Regions from separate parts of the Rossellomorea sp. QJM3NY_18 genome, predicted to be linked through region 2. Evidence: riboswitches for the same ligand, from Rfam matches in the RefSeq annotation. Region 2 holds a riboswitch; each other region holds the start of a gene.
The links. A riboswitch is a leader RNA that binds a small molecule or an ion and turns the genes downstream of it on or off. The one in region 2 is predicted to bind S-adenosylmethionine.
Positions count from the first base shown of each region.

Region 1 (2,269 bases), 1.7 Mb from region 2:
ACTACCAATCTTGTAAAAGGGATGATCGCCACCATCAAGATGATGAATGGGATCGAACGAAACACGTTGATGATGCTGCTGAGTACTGAAAAGACGGCTTTATGTTCGAGTAAGTGCCCCTTCCTCGTCACCACGACGATGATGCCGAGGGGAAGTCCGATCAACGTTGCAAACAGGAGGGAGAATGACACCATCGCCAATGTATCCCATGTCGCTTCTATAATTCGTGGCCAGAATAATTCCCAGTTAACTTGCACGCTTCTCCACCTCGCTTACGAATAATCTGTTCTTCCAATATTCCAGGATTTCTTCCGTTTCGTTCTTGCTGCCGATGATCTGTACGATGAGATTACCGAACGGCTTGCCCTGAAGTTCCGTGATCTGTCCGAACAATACATTGATATGGGCATTGAATTTCTTTGCCGTTTCGGAAAGGATCGGCGTGCCCGTTGAATCCCCTTTGAAAATGAGACGGCAGATGCGTCCTTCTTTGCTGTCATTCAATTTATCAAGAACCGATGCCGGCAGCTGATCATTCATGACACTCTTCACAAAGTTTCTCGTCGTCCGGGTCTGCGGGTTGGAGAAGATATCGAAGACGCTTCCCTCTTCCACGATTTCTCCATTTTCCATGACCGCGACCTTATCACAGATTTCCCGGATGACCCCCATTTCGTGGGTGATTATCACAATCGTAATGCCATACTCCGCATTGATTCTCTTTAATAAATTCAGAATCGATTCCGTCGTATGAGGATCCAGTGCTGATGTGGCTTCATCACAGAGCAGAATCGAAGGCGACGTCGCCAGGGCCCTTGCTATCCCCACCCTTTGCTTCTGCCCTCCTGACAGTTCATCCGGATAATGCTTCGCTTTATCTTCCAGCCCGACAAACGCTAGCAACTCCTTTACTCTCTCGTTGATTTTATCTTTTGGCCATTTTGCCAGTTTCAGAGGATAGGCGATATTCCCCGCCACCGTCCGGGATTGAAACAGATTGAAGTGCTGAAAAATCATCCCGATGCGGTACCGCTCTTTCCTCAGATCGATGGGCGATTGGTCCTTCAGGCTGCGCCCCTCTATGAAAATATCACCCGAAGATGGTTTTTCTAAAAAATTGAGACAGCGGACAAGCGTGCTTTTTCCTGCTCCACTGAATCCGATCACGCCATAAATCTCTCCCTTCTTCACTTCAAAGGAAACATCCCTCAAAGCGGTGAAGGGGCCATCCTTCGTCTCAAAAACTTTCGTAACATTCTGAACTCTGATCATATAGGACTTGCTCCTTTCCCTATGTATTCTTCCTGATGCCTGGATTTAAGGACATGCCTGAAAATAAAAAGTGCCCCCCTTCATAAGAAGAGAGGCACAAAAATATGTATATGTCCCGCTCTTCTCATCTTTCAAGTCATATGACTTGATGGAATTGGCACGGTATTCATAAGAACCCGTTGCCGAGGTATCGCAGGGCCAGTCCCTCCACCTCTCTTGATAAGAAGATATCGCTTTATTAAATTAAAGTTATGATGCGTTTATGCATTAGGGTAATGGTAAAGGATTTCAGTTGGGTTGTCAATCCTGTTTTTGAAAAAATTTCATTAAGGAGGACATCATCAAATTGGTTACTTTAGCCTGTCTTTAACTGGTCTAATAAATTCATTTCGTTCAATTCACTAATTTTACATAAGCAAATATCCCCATTATTCTGCCCAACCATAAAAAAAGACCAATGGTTGATAAAGAGACTTATAGTTGATTTCCACCCTTATGAAGAACGGAGAGATCTTACGTTTGTGGCAAGTAGCATGGCGATTTTCACTTTTCATTCGTATGTAAATTCTGTCTTACCACAAGTCCGTTATGAAACTTTCCAGATACTTTGCGAGCAATCGTGGATGTTTTATACATTCAATTAATGGGAATATTACATTCCATTGCCCTCCGAAGAACGAGAGGGGTAATTTTTTCACTAAAAAATGATCATCAATGAATGAAACTGAAGGAGGCTATTTTTACTATGAGTCGTTTTACCATTCCACGCGATATTTATTTCGAAGAGAATGCACTTGAAGTGTTACGGTCTTTTGAAGGTAAAAAAGCCGCACTTGTTATTGGAGGAGGTTCTGTTAAACGTAACGGAAACCTCACCAAGGTACAGGAACATCTGGCAGCTGCCAATATAGAAACAAAAGTATTGGAAGGCTTCAATACAGAGCCGACCTTTGAAATGGTCAAAAAAGGAGCAAAGGAACTGGAGGAGTTCCAGCCG
Region 1 covers NZ_CM149659.1:3,279,320-3,281,588, forward strand. The annotation lists gene AC0VXY_RS16970 (methionine ABC transporter permease) at 1-257, opposite strand, end outside; gene AC0VXY_RS16975 (methionine ABC transporter ATP-binding protein) at 247-1,272, opposite strand; SAM riboswitch class I at 1,394-1,498, opposite strand; gene AC0VXY_RS16980 (iron-containing alcohol dehydrogenase) at 2,018-2,269, shown strand, end outside.
Region 1: linked by a shared signal. The riboswitch ahead of AC0VXY_RS16975 (methionine ABC transporter ATP-binding protein) and the one ahead of mtnK (S-methyl-5-thioribose kinase) in region 2 are both predicted to bind S-adenosylmethionine.

Region 2 (2,269 bases):
ACCTCTCACTTTAAGTGAAACGATGGCTTCGTAATAGTCTGTAATGTTCGTTAGCGTTAGATATTCCACAGTGTTCGGCAGCTTTTGTTGATTAAGAATCAGTAAATGATCTTCACGCCACTCGAGTGAAGTTGGAATGGTTGGTGTATGTGTCATGAGTATCTCCTTTAATTATTCAGAATGTGACCGTACTAAAGTCAAAAGCTCTTCAATGGAAAGAATGTGTTTCCGATTTACAATCAGTTTTTTTCCAAGGTTGAGGCATGCCCGTTTGGTCTTTAATCTTTGTTCTTTATCTTCGATGCTCTCGAGGTCATCCACGTGTGCAAGACCGATCGTCCTTCTTATGCACTCGCATCCTGCAAAACCGATGCTGTCCTGAAAGCTCTTCTCCAATACATACTCAAGGTACCCACTCACCTTTGTGTAAGCGCCGCCACTTTCCTTCCAATGTCTGGAGAACGTAGCAGAGAAGACGTTCCAAGTATTCTCGATATGGTGGAGGACGGGTTCCTTTTCACCTGGACTCGCGATCACTTGGAAAATAAGGTTTGCAATAAACTGACCGATATCGAAACCGATCGGTCCATAAAAAGCAAATTCCGGGTCGATGACTTTTGTGTGTTGGTCATCCACAAAGATACTGCCCGTATGGAGGTCTCCATGAAGCAGGGCTTCCCCTTCTGTTAAGAAACTCTTTTTGAGCTTCGCCACCTCAAGCTTTAAAGTGAAATCATCCCATAATTGTTGCACATCCCCGGATAATTCCTCCTCAAACTCATTCGTTTCACTGTTAAAAAATGGATCCGTGAATACCAGGTCCTCTGTGATTTTGCATAGTTCAGGATTGGAAAATTCCTTCACATACTCCTTTTTCTTAAATGGATGAAGGGCATAATCAGATGTGAAATACAGTGTATTTGCAAGAAATGTACCAATGTCATCAGATAATCGGGGGTACTTATTCCCATTGATCAAGCCGGTACGAGCGATTGTGAGGTTGCTTAAATCCTCCATCACTGTGACGGCGAGGGAGGGATCAGAATGATACACTTCCGGGACGAGGTCTCCTACAAATGAGCGCTGAAGGAGTAGGGCACCCGCTTCAATTCTTGCCCGTTCGATCGTAAGTGGCCAGCTTTCACCTACAACCTTTGCATAGGGTAGGGCCTGTTTGATGATGATTCCTTTATCTGTATCCCTTTCAACTACATGAAAAACCAGATTCAAGTTCCCATCCCCGATTTCTTCACATGTTAAAAGTGAACCATCTTCAAAGATTCCTAAATGTACGGCCATAGCGATGGCCGACTGTTCCGTCAGTGGTTGATACTTATTGAGTTTAGTGATTGCCATTTTCTTTCCTCCTTTAGTGCACCCTTATGAAAGTAGGGGTGTTAGGGAGGCTTTTCCGTGGCATAAGAAAAGCCTCTTTCCATGTTCGAAAGAGGCTTGAAGAGTCATCTTCTTCGCCTCTTATCTCCCAGAAAGACTATCTTTCTGTTGGAATTAGCACCGTGCCTTACTGGATTGATCATCCGGCGCATACTGCGCCCCGTTTTACAACGGTATTACGGTCGGTTGCTGGGCTTCATAGGGCCAAATCCCTCAGCCAGCTCTTGATAAGAGTTGCGTGTGCTATTAAATTAAAATTCTGAATGTTCATTTGAATTGAATGGTACCATTGAAGTATTTTCCATGTCAACGGTTTTTTAGTAATTTCTAATAAAAGTCCGGTCTCCGATCTTGAAAGATCGGAATTTGTTTACGGACCTTTTCTACTTCCTGCAAATTGATTTCAGCAGAGACCAGCTGTTCACTTTGGGTTCCTTTTGCAAGGATTTCACCCCATGGGTCGATGATAAGGGAGGTGCCGCCGAATTCGTTACCAGGGTCACTCCCCACACGGTTGCATGCGAGCACAAAACATTGATTTTCAATTGCACGTGCCCTTAAGAGAGTCTGCCAGTGATCAATTCTTGCCGCCGGCCATTCAGCCACCACAAAGACGATCTTCGCTCCCATCATGACATGTTTCCTGAACCATTCAGGAAAACGTATATCGTAACAAATAAGTCCTGCCATCCTGTTATCATCAAGAGAGAACGCCCCGTCTTCCTGTCCAGGAAGTAAATAATGATGTTCATTCATTAGTTTGAATAAGTGAAGCTTTGAATACTGTTTCACCAACACACCATTAGCATCCGCCACCAATAGTGTATTCCTTACCCCATCTTTTGATTTATTGGCAACAGAACCACCAACGATG
Region 2 covers NZ_CM149659.1:1,583,327-1,585,595, forward strand. The annotation lists gene mtnA (S-methyl-5-thioribose-1-phosphate isomerase) at 1-156, opposite strand, end outside; gene mtnK (S-methyl-5-thioribose kinase) at 172-1,356, opposite strand; SAM riboswitch class I at 1,474-1,629, opposite strand; gene AC0VXY_RS08140 (carbon-nitrogen family hydrolase) at 1,723-2,269, opposite strand, start outside.

Region 3 (2,269 bases), 2.1 Mb from region 2:
CATCACTTCAGAAACCTGCTTCATATTGTACGTAATATTATGGACCTGCATCCAAGTCGAGGCATGGTTGATGAAGAATATGAACGTAAGGGCTGTAAGGAACGCCAGTCCGATCGTCATGACCGGCGCTGCGACGAACATTTCGTCCTTTGAACTTCCAATAAATAGGAAAAGGAAGAGCACGTAAACAAAACTGCCGTTGAAAATGCCGAGGGCGTGCTGTGTCTGTTTGTCCGAAATGAAATCCAACAGCATCCTGGGTGAAAACTGTCCGCTGAACATCGTCAGCACGACGAGCAGGGAATTGAGCGTAAAAGCACTGAGTGTCAGAATGCCACCTATGAGTGTGCTTACCAGTATGCGAGTGACAGATGCATCCATACTTAACATATCAAACGTATACTGTGACACTTCCAGATAGAGATCTAAATAAAGGGTAACAGCGACCATGAGAAAGGACAGGCATATGTATATAAAGGGCATATACCAAATGGTGAGCCTGATTTCATGCATGCGCTGTCGTTTTGACATGAGCAAATATTTTTGAATGGATAAAGGAAGGATCTTTTTTAACATGATCGAAACGTGTCCTTTCTAGTAAATGGATATGGGTTAGTTTTCCCTCTCTAACAGGGTTAAAACTCCCTTCAACCAAAAAATAATAGAAATAGGAGTATTCCAAACTAAACTTATTGGAAATGTCCCATCCGGCTTAAGTGAAAGAATTTTTAAAAAATAACAAAAATTCTATTGACGAAGGGGTGAATCCCCTATATAATCCAATTCATACTCAAATATCAAGTGAAAACATAACGTTATATCTCTTATCAAGAGCGGCGGAGGGATAGGCCCGATGAAGCCCGGCAACCTGCAGGATCAGTCTGTAAAGGTGCCAATTCCTACAGATTCCATGTGGATCTGGAAGATAAGGGGAGGAGCATGGTCAATCAGCCCTCTTCTTACAAGAAGAGGGCTTTTCTGCATACCCTCTTTCTTTCCACCACGCCTTCAGACAGGAATCGTACGTGCAGGTAAAACCGGAAAAAAGGAGGCTGAATGATGTCATCGATAAATGTGGCGCTTCTGGGCTTTGGAACAGTTGGTCAAGGGGTCTGTGTAGCCATTGATACTCATCAGGAAAGATTGAAAGAAGTACTCGGTAAAGAGGTGAAAATAAGGGCAATCCTCATTAAGGACCCCTCTAAGCAACGGGAAATCGATCCGTCTATCAGGGTTACGACCGATTATAAAGACATTCTCGACATACCTGATCTTCATGTGATCTTTGAAGCGATAGTAGGAGAAGAACCGACTTATACGTATATTAATCAAGCCATCGAGAAGGGGATTCACGTCATAACGGCCAATAAAGCCATGTTTGCAAAATTCGGTCCCGATCTTTTGGAAAAGGCATTAAATCATGGGGTGTCCATTGGTTTCGAAGCGACCACGGCCGGAGGGATCCCGGTCATCGGCACCATCCGTCAGCTCCTGAAGGTAAATGAAATCAGAAGCATTCAAGGCATATTGAATGGGACATCCAACTTCATTCTATCCCAAATGAGGAAAAAGGGGCTTTCCTTTGAAACTGCTCTAAAGCAGGCGCAAGAGAAGGGATATGCCGAAGCGGATCCGACGAGCGACATTGAAGGATATGATGCCTTTTATAAGCTTCTGATCTTAAGTCAGACCGCCTTTGGCAAGCAGACTGACTGGAAGGATATCCGGCGGAAAGGGATCACACACTTGACGGCGGAATGGCTGCAGGCAGCCGAGTCCTTCCGTTTGCGATTCAAGCATGTTGGATCACTGGAACGTGACGGATTCAATCGCATCAAGGGAGGAGTGGAACCGACCCTTGTCCACGACACCCATCCTTTTTACGGGGTGGAGGATGTGGAAAACGCAATTTCACTGAAAGGGAGTCTGGTAGGGAGAGTCACACTACTCGGTCCCGGAGCGGGGAAATATCCGACTGGAAGTGCCATGGTGGAGGATTTCCTCTCCCTGATACAGGGGAAATACACCGTTTCTCCCGAAAAGACGGTGACGAGCGAAGATTCCCAAGAAGAAAGCATCAGCCAATGGGTCCTGCGGTTCAAGGAAAAAGAGGAATATCAAAGCTGGATTACACCGTTCACCTTAAAGGACCGCATTCAGCTTGGAGAATATCTTTACGTGTTTGTCGAAGGCAGAAAAGAAGATCTTGAATCTCTTCTTCAATCACATGACCACATTCAGGCTGTATCGATTTTACACGAAATTCCTC
Region 3 covers NZ_CM149659.1:3,690,688-3,692,956, reverse strand. The annotation lists gene AC0VXY_RS19170 (DUF2254 domain-containing protein) at 1-576, opposite strand, end outside; SAM riboswitch class I at 822-932, shown strand; gene AC0VXY_RS19165 (homoserine dehydrogenase) at 1,057-2,269, shown strand, end outside.
Region 3: linked by a shared signal. The riboswitch ahead of AC0VXY_RS19165 (homoserine dehydrogenase) and the one ahead of mtnK (S-methyl-5-thioribose kinase) in region 2 are both predicted to bind S-adenosylmethionine.